Regions from separate parts of the Sphingomonas sp. SORGH_AS_0438 genome, predicted to be linked through region 1. Evidence: predicted binding sites of a transcription regulator. Region 1 holds the regulator's gene; each other region holds the start of a gene.
What was found. The regulator LexA, encoded in region 1, represses DNA repair genes until DNA is damaged. The targets are predictions, from matches to a motif close to GTTCCNCNCTTGTTCT.

Region 1 (4,748 bases):
TTTCCAACGCTTTAGGAGCTAAGCGCCATGTTGTGGACGATCGTCGTCATTCTTGTCATCCTGTGGCTGCTCGGCTTCAGTCTCCAGATCGCGGGCGGGCTGATCCATATCCTGCTCGTCATCGCGCTGATCGTAGGCCTGGTCCAGCTGTTCACCGGCCGCCGCGTCTAGCGGCTGCCACGCTGGTGGGGCTTATCGCCCCATCAGCGTGCGACCGATCAGCATCGCCTGTTCCGCGCCCGAGGCGGGAACGATTTCGGCCGACCGGTCGGCGATCCGGCCCCAGGCGGCGGCGACACCCTCGGGCGTAAGATCGTCGCCTTCCAGAACGACACCGGGTGTCAGCGTGATATGCGCGGTCTGCACCACGCCCGCACCGGCACTGACGATCTGGTTGGTCGGTGCCTCCTTCGAAACGAGATAAAGCGCCGCCGGCACGATCTTCTCCGGTGCGAACAGGTCGAACAGTTCAGCCGGGAACAGGCCCTCGGTCATGCGCGTGCCGGCGGTCGGTGCGAGTGTGTTGACGCGGATATCGTTCTTCGTCCCTTCGATCGCCAGCGTTCGGGTCAGGCCGGCGATGCCGAGCTTGGCGGCGCCGTAATTGGCCTGTCCGAAATTGCCGAACAGCCCGCTCGACGACGAGGTCATGAGGACCCGTCCGTAATTCTGCGCTCGGAAGATGTCCCAGCACGCCTTGGTGACGAAGGCCGAGCCGAGCAGGTGAACGCGCACCACGAACTCGAAATCGGCGGGCGTCATCTTGGCGAAGCTCTTGTCGCGCAGGACACCGGCATTGTTGATGAGGACATGGACGCCGCCCCACCGGTCGCAGGCCCGCGCGACCATCGACGCCATCTGGTCCGCGTCGGCGACGCTGCCGCCATCGGCCATCGCCTCGCCCCCGGCGGCCACGATCTCCGCCACCACGGCGGCGGCCGCATCGGACTGGCCGGTGCCGTCCGACCCGCCGCCCAGGTCATTGACGACCACCTTGGCGCCGCGACGCGCCAGTTCGAGCGCATAGGCACGGCCCAGGCCTCCGCCCGCCCCCGTGACGATGGCAACCTGATCGTCGAACCGAATGGACATGGAAAAGGGCGCTCCCGCATCGTGGAGCGCCCTTTCTAGAAGCCGGGGAGCAGCGGTGGCAACCGCTGCGCCCAATCGATCGCCCTGATCTTACTTGCCGCCCCGCTGGCGGCATTTGTCATACTGACCCTTCTTGCAGATCGGGTAGCTGGCAAGCGGGGCCGGTGCCGGGAAGGCCTGCGACGGTGCGACCGACGGCACCACGCCACCGTTCACGGTCGCGCCCGGAGGGGCGGCAGGACCGGCGGGCTGATAGCCGCCGACCGGATCACCGGTGCTCATGCCGCCGGGAGCGGCCGTCGGTGTGGCGGGCGGCGTCGCGCCCGGGGGCGGGGTCTGCTGCTGCATCGCCGGATCGGCGGGCATGGCCGGGTCGGCAGGGGCGGCCGGATCAGCTGGCGGGGTCTGCGCCGCTGGGTCCTGCATCGGGGCCTGGGTCTGGGGGGCGGCCTGCATATCCTGCGCCATCACCGGCGCGGCGATCATCGCCGTGGCGGCGAGAAGAAAGAACTTCATCGGGATTTCTCCTGCGATTGCGAGCGCGAAAAACGTTCGCGTCGCCCCCTAACGTCCCGCTACGGACTTGGTTTCGCAAGCGAACCGGGTGGCGGCTCCGACCGGATACCCGCCACCCGCTCCCTTATTCAGTCGTAGCGGCGCAGGATGCCCGCCAGCTTGCCCTGGATCCGCACCTGCTGCGGGGCGTAGCGCTGGGGATCATAGGCGCGATTGGCCGGGTCGAGCCGCACCATCGCACCCTCCCGCCGGAAATATTTCAGCGTCGCCTCCACATCCTCGATCAGCGCGACGACGATCTCGCCATCGCGGGCGATCTCCTGCCGGCGGACCAGCGCGTAGTCGCCATCGAGGATGCCGGCCTCGACCATCGAGTCACCGGCCACTTCCAGCGCATAATGATCGCCGGTGCCGAGCAGGGCGGCGGGGACCGACAACATCGTCGATCCCTCGAACGCCTCGATCGGCACGCCGGCCGCGATCCGGCCGTGCAGGGGGATCTCGACCACGTCATTGGCGGGGGCGGCGGGCGTCGCCTTGGCCGCCGGCGTCGGCGCAGCGGCGGAAGTTTCCACCTTCTCCGGCCGTTCCGGCATCCGCAGCACTTCCAGCGCGCGGGCCCGGTTGGGCAGACGGCGGATGAAATTGCGCTCTTCCAGCGCGGAAATCAGCCGGTGCACGCCCGATTTTGACTTGAGGTCGAGCGCGTCCTTCATCTCCTCGAAGGACGGAGAAACACCCGTCTCCGCAAGGCGATCGTTAATGAAACAGATCAGTTCGTGCTGCTTGCGCGTGAGCATGGCTCTCTCCGTCCGGAACAGACACGGAACCGATACGGAACAATTTGCTTGCGGTCAAGCGATGACGAGGATTTCCGCCGATTCGCCCGCTCTGGCGGCAGGCGCATGCGCGGGACGCAGGATCAGGCAGGTCGATCGGGCCAGGGTCAGCAGCATCGAACTGTCCTGGATCGTCGAGGCATAGGCACGCCCATCCTCCAGCCGCGCCCGCAGATAATCGGTGCGGCCGCCATTGGCGGGCAGGTCCTCGCCGAGCAACGCATGGGTCGTGACGGGCAGCGGATCGGCCGCTCCGGCGAGATGCGCGATCAGCGGCCGGACGAACAGGGTCGCGGTGACGAAGGCGGAGACGGGATTGCCCGGCAGCCCCAGCACCAGCGCCTGACTCAGACGCCCCGCCATCATCGGCTTGCCGGGGCGAAGCGCGATGCGCCAGAAATCGATTTCACCGCCCGCCGCTAGCAGCGCCGGCCGCACCAGGTCATGGTCGCCCACCGATGCGCCGCCGGTCGTCACCAGCAGGTCGGCCTCGACCGATCGGAACGCCTCGGTCAGCACGTCCAGCCGGTCGGGCAGGATGCCGAGATCGACGATCTCGACCGGCAGGTCGGCCAGCATCGCCGCCAGCATCGCCCCGTTCGATTCCGGCAGCTGCGCGCCACTGATCGGCCCGCCCGCCGGCACCAGCTCGTCGCCCGTCGCCGCCAGCGCGACGCGGACCGCGCGCCGCACGGGCAGGCGGCCCTGGCCCCCGGTCGCCGCCACCGCGATCCGCGCCGGGGTCAGCCGCTCGCCCGCCGCGATCAGCCGGTCGCCGTCATGGAAGTCGAGCCCGCGCGCGCGGACGTTGCGGCCACGATGCGCCGGACCTTCGCCACCCAGCATCAGGCGCTCGCCCTGGCGCGCCGCCTCTTCCTGCACCAGCACCGTGTCGGCGCCATCGGGCAGGGCGGCGCCGGTGAAGATGCGCACCGCCTCGCCCGCCGCGACCGTCCCGGCGAAGGGGCGGCCGGCCGCGCTTTCGCCGGTCACGCGCCAGGGGCCGGGCAGGTCGGCGAAGCGGATCGCATAGCCGTCCATCGCCGACAGGTCGGCCACCGGCTGCGTCCGGCGCGCGGCGATATCGGCCGCGGCCCAGCGGCCGGCGGCCTGCCGGATCGGCAGCGTCTCCGTCGAGACGGGGTCGGCCAGCGCGAACAGCCGCGCCTGCGCTTCGGCGACGGGGACCAGCGTCATGCCAGCGTCCAGTCGCCGGACTTGCCACCGGATTTGGCGACGACGCGCAAGCCCTCGATCACCATCGCCTTGTCGACCGCCTTGACCATGTCATAGACGGTGAGCAACGCGACCGAGGCGGCGGTCAGCGCCTCCATCTCCACGCCGGTCTGGCCTTGCGTCTTGCAGGTCGCGCGGACCGTCACGCCGCTGTCGGTCACCGCCAGATCGATCGCGACCCGGCTGAGCGGCAGGGGGTGGCAGAGGGGGATCAGGTCGGCGGTCCGCTTCGCTGCCATGATCCCGGCGACCCGCGCCACCGCCAGCACGTCGCCCTTCCTGGCCGAGGCGTCGCGAACCAGCGCCAGCGCCTCGGACGACAGGCGGATATGTCCCTCCGCCACCGCTTCGCGCGCGGTTGCCGGCTTGTCGCCGACATCGACCATGCGCGCCGCGCCCTGGTCGTCGAGATGGGTGAGGCCGGTCATGCCACCAGCGCGCGCGTCGCCGCCTCCACATCGTCCTGCCGCATCAGCGATTCGCCGATCAGGAAGCAGTGGACGCCGTGTTCCGCCATCGCGTCGAGATCGGCGCGGCTGTTCAGGCCGCTTTCGGCGACGAAGGTGCAGTCGGCCGGGGCCAGGGCCTTTAACCGGTAGGAGCGGGATACGTCGACCGAGAAGTCGCGCAGGTCGCGATTGTTGCAGCCGATCAGCCGCGAGCGGAGGCGGAGCGCCCGCTCCAGTCCGGCCTCGTCATGCACCTCGACCAGGCAGTCCATGCCCAGCTCCATCGCCGCCGCCTCGATCTCGGCGAGCTGGCCATCGTCCAGCGCCGCGACGATCAGCAGGATCGCGTCCGCGCCGATCGCCCGCGATTCGGCGGCCTGCCAGGGATCGGCCATGAAGTCCTTGCGGATCACCGGCAGCGTCACCGCCGCCCGCGCCGCGATCAGATACGCGTCGGCGCCCTGGAAGAAATGCTCGTCGGTCAGCACCGACAGGCAGGCGGCACCGGCCGCCTGATAGGCGCGGGCATGGGCCGGCGCGTCGAAATCGGCGCGGATCAGGCCCTTGGACGGGCTGGCCTTCTTCACCTCGGCGATCAGCGCATGACCCGGCTTCG
Region 2 (4,748 bases), 580 kb from region 1:
GTCCGCCGTGCCGATCGGCTCCAGCAGCCGGCGCTCGGCGCGCGGGGTGTCGGGGGCGAGGACGGGCGCGATCGGTTCGGGTATGCGGCCCAATGCCTCGTCCAGCCGCCTCACCGTGGCGAGGCCCAGTCGGCGCGCCAGCGGTCCACGCGGCATCGGGATCAGGTCGCCGATCCGCTCCAGCCCGAACCGGCCGGCGGCGGTGCAGGCCTCCGGCGTCAGGCGCAGCGCGGCCGGGGGCAGGGCGCGGAGCGCCTGCGCCTCATGGCCGTTGGCGATCCGCAGGATGGGCTGACCGCCGAACCGGGCCAGCGCATGGGCCGCCCCCGGCGTGCCGGCCACCGCCACTCGCGCGGAAAAGCCCAGCCGCCGGCAGAAATCGAGCAGCCGCCGACACAGCCCCGCCTCGCCGCCATGGAGGTGCGCGACGCCGCTCAGGTCCAGCCACAGGCCCTGCGGGCCGTCGGGCGCGGCGATCGGCGTCCAGTGGCGCACGGCATGACGGGCGAGGCCGTCCAGCCATGCCGCGTCCGCCGCCGGTTCGGCGGGGCGGATGTCGAGCGCGGGCACCAGCACCCGCGCCTGCGTCACCGCCATCCCGGTCGCGAGCCCCAGCGCCAGCGCCGCGGGGCAGGCGGCGGTCACGAGCTGGCGCTGGCCGACCTGTGCCGCCAGCACCATCGGTCGGGCTTCGGGCACTGGTTCCCCAGGATGCGGCGCGGTCGGGGCGGGGGGCGTCATGTGCTTGAACGGATGCTCGGCCGCTTCCGATCGGCGGCCGAGTTCGCGCATCGTCGGTCGCTGATGGAGCGGCAGCGCCTCGATCGCTTCCCCTCGTGCCCAGCGCGCGCCGGGCCGCCAGCCGCCGCCGCGCGGCACCGAGCAGGCGCCGGGATCGTCGTCCACCGGCAGCAGCGCCATGCGGACCGGCCGGTCAGGCCGCGCGTGCGGTGGTCGCTCCAGCCGCCGCAACCGCTCGATCGCGAGATGCGGCAGGTAGAGCGAGGCGACCCGTCGCATCGCATGCCTCCAGTTCCAGGGTGAATCCGGGCCCGCCGCGCTGGCGCGTCAGCTCGACCGTCCAATGCGCGCGGCCGACACCGGGCGCCGGCAACCGCACCGAGGGCGCGCAGCCGATCCGCCAGCGGGTCATCGCCGCCGAATGCTCGGCCAGCGGGCAGAGGGCCGGCCTGCGCCAGTGGCGGGCGAGGAGGGCGGGCGCGTCGCCGTTCATCGCGGCCAGTTGCAGCCGCCGGGTCGCGACCATGTCGGCGCGCTTCACCTCGCCGACCACCGCCGCCAGCCCACCATGGCGCAGGCCATCCTCCATCACCGCCAGCACCTGGCTGTCCTCTCGCGCCTCGACAAAGAGCAGCATGGCAGGGTCGAGGCCGGCCTGTTCCAGGCCGGGCGCGTACAGGTCGAACCGGGTCAGGGCCCAGAGCACGCGCCGGCCCTTGAGCGCGGCGGCGCGAGCGGCGATGCCGACCGTGAACAGCGTCGCGGCGGCATCCTCGTTCAGCGTCGGCGCGGCGGCGGCGACCTCGTGCAGGCCGCCCATCGCCAGCCCGCCATCGGCCAGCCGCCCGTCCATGGCGTCCACGCCGAACGGCAGCACGCCGGCCCCGCGCGGCCGCACCCCCTGGTCGAGCGCGGTGCGGAGCGCAGCGATTCGTTTGGCGGGGGGATCGTCCGGCGGATCGTCAGGGGCAAAGTGGGACATGGCTGTAGCGACTCATTTGTTCGCTATATGTTCCAGATTTACCGGCCAATGGTCAAGGCGTTACGGCACCGAAAGGATGATGCCGTGCTTGAGGCTTCAGCGTCGCATTGGCCCGCATTATCGCGAAGGGGCAACAGCCGGAGCATCGACACACCCCATGGCTTTGCCCAACCCAAGGCAGCGGACGATCGCCGCATCCCCGGCGATCGTCACTCATGGATCAAGGTTGAAGGCCGGGAGGCACACGGTTTCGCCGGATTGTGGAAGGTCGGTCGCGACCATGACCGCGTCTTCGCCTGCTGCACCGCCCAGCCCAGACCTCCGGTCGCGCCGAACCCTCCCAAAGTGATGCCGGTCAGCCGCCCGCGTGGACGATGCCGCGTTCCAGCCCGCGCAGCTCGGCGAGTCCGCGCATCCGGCCGAGCAGCGAATAGCCGGGATTGGTGCGCTTGGTCAGGTCGTCGAGCATCTGATGGCCATGGTCGGGGCGCATCGGGATGCTGCGATCCTCGCGCTGCTGCAACCGGCTGACCGCGGCGACCACGGCGGGCATGTCGGCATTCCCTTCCAGATGCGGTGCCTCGTGGAACGCGCCGTTCGCCTCGCGCGCAATGGCGCGGAGATGCAGGAAACCGATCCGCTCACCCAGCCGGTCGACCATGCCGGGCAGGTCGTTGTCGGCGCGGACCCCGAACGACCCGGTGCAGAAGCACAGGCCGTTCGAACGGTTGGGCACCCGCGCGAACAATGCGGCCACGTCGCTCTCGGTGCTGACGACGCGGGGCAGGCCGAAGATCGGGAAGGGGGGATCATCGGGATGGACGACCAGTTGGACGCCGACTTCGTCCGCCACCGGGCAGACCGCCTCCAGAAAGGCGACATGGTTGGCGCGCAGATCGTCGGCGGATATGCCGTCATAACCGGCGATGGCGTCGCGGAACTGCGCGACGGTGAAGCTTTCCTCGCTGCCCGGCAGGCCGGCGATGATCGTCCGTTCCAGCCGGTGCCGCGCCTCGGCGTCCATGCCGGCGATGCGGGCGGCGGCGGCCTCGACCATGGCGGACGTATAGTCGTCGGCGGCGCCGGGCCGTTCGAGCAGATGGATGTCGAAGGCGGCGACCGCCTCCAGCTCGAACCGCAGCGCCAGCGCGCCGTCTGGCATCGCCCAGGCCAGATCGGTGCGCGTCCAGTCGAGCAACGGCATGAAATTATAGGTGACGGTGCGGATACCCGCCGCCGCCAGATGGCGCAGGCTCCGACGATAGGCGTCGATCAATCGGTCCCAGTCGGGGCCCCGCGTCTTGATCCCCTCATGGACGGGCAGGCTCTCGACCACGTCCCAGTCCAGGCCCGCCGCGCGGATCATCGACTGGCGGGCGAGGATCGTCTCCAGCGGCCAGACCACGCCATTGGGCAGTTCGTGCAGCGCGGTGACGATGCCGGTCGCCCCGGCCTGGCGGATGTTGCGCAAGGCCACCGGGTCGGCCGGACCGAACCAGCGCATCGTCTGTGTCATCATCCTGCGGTCGGCCTGCTGCACCCCATTCTCCTGTCGCTTGCCCGGACATTTGGTACCGGTATCGTCACGACGGGCTCATGCCCATAGTTCGGCCGTACCGAAACCCTTTAAAGGGTCGCGGATGCGGCCGATGTGCAAGACACCGTCAGAACTGGAAGTGCAAGCTGACGATCACGGTGCGCCCGTTGCCGAAGTTCAGCGACCCGCCATTGGCGATGCGCGGGGCCGACCAGACATTGCTGGAAATAGCGCTTGTCGAACAGGTTGGTGACGTTGAGCTGGAGATAGGTCTTGTCCAGCCCGGCCCAACCCAGCGTCGCCTGCGCATCCAGGTCGACCAGGGTATAGCCGGCGGACTTGGCGTCATTCTCGTCGGTGATGAAGCGGTCGCCGACATGCTTGGCGGAAACGCCGACTACAGCGAACGGCAGCGACGCCTGGACGCGACCGCCATATTGCCAGTTGGGCGTGTCGACCAGCGCCTTGCCCCTGGTCGCGATCAGCACCTTGCCGGTCGCGCCATCCAGCACATCCTCCTTCAACGTCGATTGCAGATAGGAGCCGAAGCCATAGACCGACAGCCAGGAGGTAGGCATCAGCGACAGGGTCGCGTCGATCCCCTTGCTGTCGACTCCGCCGACATTGCGGCTGGCGCTGATTGTGCCGCCTCCTTCCAGCAGCGTGGTCGTGGTGACCAGCCGGTTGGCGTAGCGGATGTACCAGCCGCCCAACTGCGCCTGGACCGGCCCGGTGATGTAGCGCAGGCCGAGATCGTAGGAGTCGGTCCTTTCCGGCACCGCTTCCTTGTCCTTCAGCGAGATCGTCTTGTCGTCATAGGAATAGATGTCGGTGGTCGGGGCGGAGAAGCCCTTGTTGTAGCTGGCATAGAGGCTGACCGCCGGGTCCATCTGCCAGACCAGCCCGGCACTTGGCAGAAGGGCACGATATTCCCGGATGCGGCCCGTATAGGGCGCGCCGAACCCGGCGGTGCGGCTGTCCGCCGCCACGATGCTGGCGGCCTGCGACGTGCAATAGGCTTCGCTGCCGCTGTTCGGAATGGTGTAGCAGGCGTTGCTCATATTGCGTCGGAAGAAGGCCGCGCGCAGTCCCAGCGTGATCGACAGGTCGTCGGACAGGGGCTTGCCGCGATATTCGCCCGACAATTGATGCAGGACCGAGAAGGTCAGGCGATTGCGCTTGTTGAGTATCGCGCCCGTCGCGTCGCGTACCGCCGCCCGGGGATCGCGTCCGCCGAAGACGTTGACCGGCGTGCCATCGACCTGCAACGCGCCGGCCTCACCCGTCTGGCGGATGCGGGAGCGGTCCCAGGTATAGGCCAGGCGCACGAGATTCGACGGGTCGATATCATAGCGCAGACCGGCAATGCCGATCAGCCGGTGCGTCTGCGTGTTCGAGGGATAGAAGACGCGGACGTAATCCAGCCGGTCGCCATCGCCGTTCAAGTCACGGCCGGCGGCGATCCCCGCGCCGATCCGGCCATATTGG
Region 3 (4,748 bases), 1.3 Mb from region 1:
GCTGGCCGCCGCCATCGCCGCTGGCGAGCAGGATGCGCCGCACCGGGTCGCCGCGCTGGAAGATGCGGAGCGGGCCGCGCGCGATGCCGAGGTGGCGCTGGCGCAGGGCATGAGCCGGCAGGCGGGCGAAGTGGCGGAGGCGCGGGTGGCGCGCGCCGCCAGCGAGGCCGCGGCGACCCGGCTGGCGCGCGTCGAGCGCGAGGCGGTCCAGGCGGCGGCGGCGCTGGCTGCCTTGCCCTTGCCCGCGCCGTTGACCGCGCAGCGCGAGGCGGCGGCCGAGCGTCGCGCGGCAGCGGGACTGGCGGCGGAGACGGCACGCGAGGCGCAGGCGGCGGCGGAGGCGGCCGAGCGGGCGGGCATGGCCGATCGCGATTCGGCGGAGACGGCGCGTGCGACCGCGCGGGCCGATCTGGCGGCGCTCGACAGCGAAGTGGCGGCGCTGGAGCGGGCGACCAGGCGCAGCGGCGGCGTCCGGCTGATCGACCAGCTGGTGCCGGCCCCCGGCTATGAGCGTGCCCTGGGCGCGGCGCTGGGCGACGATCTGGAATCCAGTCCCGATGTGTGGATGCCGATGGCGGTCGAGCCGGGTGATCCGGGGCCCGCGCCGGGTAGCGAGCCGCTGGCGGATCATGTCGCCGCGCCCCCGCTGCTCGCCCGCCGGTTGCGCCAGGTGCTGGTGGCGGCGACGGATGCCGGACAGGCGCTGGCGGTCGGGCAGCGGCTGGTGACGCGCGACGGGGCCTTGCGCCGCTGGGACGGCTATCGCGCCAGCGGGCAGGGCGCGACGGCGGCGGAACGGCTGGAACGGTTGAACCGGCTGACCAGGCTCCGCGACGCGCGTCCGGCGGCGGTCGAGGCGCTCGACCGGGCGACGACGGCGCGGGCGCAGGTGGACGCGGCGATCGAGGCCGCGCGGATCGCGGCGCGCACCGCCCGCGATGCGCTGGCGCGCGCCGAGCAGGCGATGCGCGAGGCGGGGCGGGCGGAGGACAGCGCCGCCGCCGCGCTCGATCGGCTCGCCGGGCAGCGCGCCGATTTGGACCAGCGTGCCGCGCGCATCGCCGGGGAGCGGGCGGAGGCGGCGGCGGAACAGGCGGCGGCCGAAACCACCGTCGCCGCCCTGCCGGACGGGCGCGCCATCGCCGCCGAGGTCGAGGCGCTGCGCCATACGGCCACGCAGCGGCGCATGGCGGTGATGGAGGCGCAGGCCGCGCGCCAGGCGCTCGACCGGCGGCTGGCGGCCGATCGCGAGCGGCTGGTCGCGGCACAGGCGGAGGCGCGCGACTGGCGCACCCGCGCGGGCGAGGCGGCGAAGCGGATCGTCGCGATGGATCACCGCGATGCCGAGATCGCCGCCGAAGCCGAGTCGCTCGCCGACCAGCCGGCCGCCCTGGCCGGACGGATCGCCACGCTGACCGCCACGCATGACGATGACCGCCGCGCGGCCGACCTGCTCGCCACCGCCGAGGCGACGGCGGAGGCGGCGCTCCACGCGGCGGAGGTGGCGCACCGCCAGGCGATCGACCGGCTGGGCACGGCGCGCGAGGCGCGGGCGGCGGCGACGGCGCGGGTGGAGAGCCAGGAGCAGCGCCGGGTCGAGATCGGTCGCCTGTCGGGTGAGCGTTTCCAATGCCCCGCCCCGGTGCTGCCCGAGCGACTTGGGTTCGCCGGCGCGGAGGTGGGCGATCCGGCGGCGGAGACCGCCATGCACGAGCGGCTGGTGCAGGAGCGCGAGCGGATCGGCCCGGTCAATCTGGTCGCCGAGCGCGAACTGGCCGAACTGGACGCGGCGGGGGCCAGCGCCGCGGCGGAACGCGTCGAACTGGGCGAGGCGGTGGCGGCGCTGCGCGGGTCGATCGCAACGCTGAACCGCGAGGGGCGGCAACGGCTGCGCGCCGCGTTCGAGGCGGTGGACGCGCATTTCCGGCGGCTGTTCGCGACCCTGTTCGATGGCGGCGCGGCGCATCTGGCGCTGGTCGACTCGGACGATCCGCTGGAGGCGGGGCTGGAGATATTGGCGCAGCCACCCGGCAAGCGGCTGCAATCGCTGACCCTGTTGTCGGGCGGCGAACAGGCGCTGACCGCCGTCGCGCTGATCTTCGCATTGTTCCTGACCAACCCCGCGCCGATCTGCGTGCTGGACGAGGTCGACGCGCCGCTGGACGATGCCAATATCGACCGGTTCTGCGGGCTGCTCGACCGCATGGTCCAGGATACCGATACGCGCTACCTGATCGTCACCCATAATGCGGTGACGATGAGCCGGATGCACCGCCTGTTCGGCGTGACGATGATCGAGCGCGGGGTCAGCCGGCTGGTCTCGGTCGATCTCCAGGCGGCGGAAACGCTGCTCGCCGCCGAATAGGATACATCCGGTTACACTTTCTCGCGCCACGGACATAGTTTCGCAACATCTGGCTGTCAGAAGGAGACGGTCGCCGCGGTTCTCCCCCTTTTGTCCGCGCGACACATTCCCTGAACTACGGGGCGGCCCCACGGGTCGCCCCCCTTTTTTCCGCCTTCCCCTGCGGTAAAGCAGGTTACCGGGCGGGCGGGTCGCGCCTTGCGACCGGGGGCGTCAGAACATATTTGGAACGGGATGGCGCAGCTCGACACCCGTGAAAAGCTGGCGATTCTCGCCGATGCCGCAAAGTATGACGCGTCCTGCGCGTCGTCCGGCACCGCCAAGCGCAACAGCCGCGACGGCAAGGGGCTGGGCTCGACCGAGGGAATGGGCATCTGCCATGCCTATGCGCCCGATGGCCGCTGCATCTCGTTGCTCAAGATCCTGCTGACCAACAGCTGCATCTTCGACTGCCATTATTGCATCAACCGCAAGTCGTCGAACGTCCGCCGCGCCCGCTTCTCCGCGCAGGAGGTGGTGAACCTCACCATCTCCTTCTACAAGCGCAACTATATCGAGGGGCTGTTCCTGTCCTCGGGGATCATCCGGTCGCCTAACTATACGATGGAACAGATGGTCGAGGTCGCGCGGTCGCTGCGCGAGGATCATCACTTCCGCGGCTATATCCATCTTAAGACCATTCCCGACGCCGATCCCGAGCTGATCCACCAGGCCGGGCTCCATGCCGACCGAGTCTCGATCAATGTCGAGCTGCCGACGGCGGGCGGGTTGAAGCGGCTCGCGCCCGAGAAGGACGGCGCCCGGATCGAGGGCGCGATGGCCGAGGTGAAGGGCGCGATCGCCGACCAGCGCGATGCGGGCAAGAAATATCGCAATGCGCCGAAATTCGCCCCGGCCGGGCAGTCGACCCAGATGATCGTCGGCGCGGATGCCGCGACCGATGGCGATATCGTGTTGCGCGCGTCGACGCTCTACGACCGGTTCGGCCTGCGCCGCGTCTATTATTCGGCGTTCAGCCCGATCCCCGACGCGTCGGCGGTGCTGCCGCTGCAACGGCCGCCGCTGATGCGCGAGCATCGCCTCTACCAGTCGGACTGGCTGATGCGTTTCTACGACTATCAGCCGCATGAGGTGGTCGCGGCGGCGGATGCGGAGACGGGCATGTTGCCGCTCGACATCGATCCCAAGCTGGCCTGGGCGCTCAAGTTCCGCGACCGTTTCCCGGTCGACGTCAACCGCGCCCCGCGCGAGGCCTTGCTGCGCGTGCCGGGCCTGGGGGTGAAGGCGGTCGACGCGATCCTGGCGAGCCGGCGCTGGCGGCGGCTGCGGCTGGACGATGTCGCGCGGCTGACCGTGTCGATCGCCAAGCTGCGCCCGTTCCTGATCGCCGAGGACTGGCGGCCGGTGTCGCTGGCCGAGCGTGAGGATCTGAAGCCGCTGGTCGCGCCGAAGAAGAAGCAGCAGCTGGAATTGTTCGCGGCATAGCCGGGCGGACCGGCCGGGCGGGGCGTCAGGCCTCGCCGAACAGTTCGCGCTGGCTCTTCTCCACCTCCTCGCCATAGCGGCGGCGGACATGCGCCTCGGTCACCAGGCCCAGCACATTGCCCTGATCGTCGACCACCGCCAGTTCCTCGCGCCGGGTCGCGTCGAACAGCGCCATGACGGCCCGGATGTCCATGTCCGGTCGCAGGACCTGGTCGCGCCCCTGCGCCAGGTCGATGACCGGCCGGTCCGCGCCGACCATGCCGTCATGCACCGCGACCGGGTCGACGATGCCCGCATAATGGTCGGTGGCGTCGAGCAGGATGACGCGCTTGGTCGCCCCCAGCGGAAAGCGGCGGCGGAATTCGGCGACGGTGGCGCTGCCGGCGATCATGTTCGGCTGACGCCGCATCATCCGCCCCGCCGTCAGCGACTTGACCCATCCCACGTCGCGCAGGCTGCGGATCGTCTCCCCGCGCAGGTGCAGCCGCCAGGTGGAGAAGGAATAGCCGAAGAACTGCCGCACGATCGTCGAGGACACCAGCGACGCGGCCAGCACCGCGCCGGTCAGGCTGAAATTGCCGGTCGCCTCCAGCACCAGCATCGTCATCGTGAACGGTGCGCCGATCACCGCCACCGCCAGTGCGGCCATGCCGACCATCGCGGCATTGCCTGCGTCCAGGACCTCCACGCCGGCGATCGCCGCGAGCGCGTCGGCATAGAAATGCCCGACCAGCGTCCCCAGGAACAGGGAGGCGAAGAACAGGCCGCCGCGAAAGCCGAAGCCCAGCGACACGATCGACGCCAGCGCCTTGGTCGCCAGCAGCGTCGCGACGACCGCCAGCGGCAGCGCCTGGACCAGATCGATATGCAAGGCGCTATGCCCGGCGGACAGCACCTG

Region 2: the regulator LexA is predicted to act here: its motif matches at 1,742-1,757, upstream of QE452_RS05855 (protein ImuA).
Region 3: the regulator LexA is predicted to act here: its motif matches at 2,581-2,596, upstream of QE452_RS14720 (putative DNA modification/repair radical SAM protein).

The regions. Positions count from the first base shown of each region.
Region 1 covers NZ_JAVIZS010000001.1:1,814,402-1,819,149, reverse strand. Annotated here, with positions in the region: gene QE452_RS08400 (lmo0937 family membrane protein) at 28-171, shown strand; gene QE452_RS08395 (SDR family NAD(P)-dependent oxidoreductase) at 193-1,092, opposite strand; gene QE452_RS08390 (hypothetical protein) at 1,183-1,608, opposite strand; gene lexA (transcriptional repressor LexA) at 1,737-2,408, opposite strand; gene QE452_RS08380 (molybdopterin molybdotransferase MoeA) at 2,463-3,644, opposite strand; gene moaC (cyclic pyranopterin monophosphate synthase MoaC) at 3,641-4,111, opposite strand; gene trpC (indole-3-glycerol phosphate synthase TrpC) at 4,108-4,748, opposite strand, start outside.
Region 2 covers NZ_JAVIZS010000001.1:1,236,243-1,240,990, forward strand. Annotated here, with positions in the region: gene QE452_RS05850 (DNA polymerase Y family protein) at 1-1,020, opposite strand, end outside; gene QE452_RS05855 (protein ImuA) at 935-1,723, opposite strand; gene uxuA (mannonate dehydratase) at 2,079-3,242, opposite strand; gene QE452_RS05865 (TonB-dependent receptor domain-containing protein) at 3,350-4,748, opposite strand, start outside.
Region 3 covers NZ_JAVIZS010000001.1:3,130,278-3,135,025, reverse strand. Annotated here, with positions in the region: gene QE452_RS14725 (AAA family ATPase) at 1-2,365, shown strand, start outside; gene QE452_RS14720 (putative DNA modification/repair radical SAM protein) at 2,600-3,850, shown strand; gene QE452_RS14715 (chloride channel protein) at 3,876-4,748, opposite strand, start outside.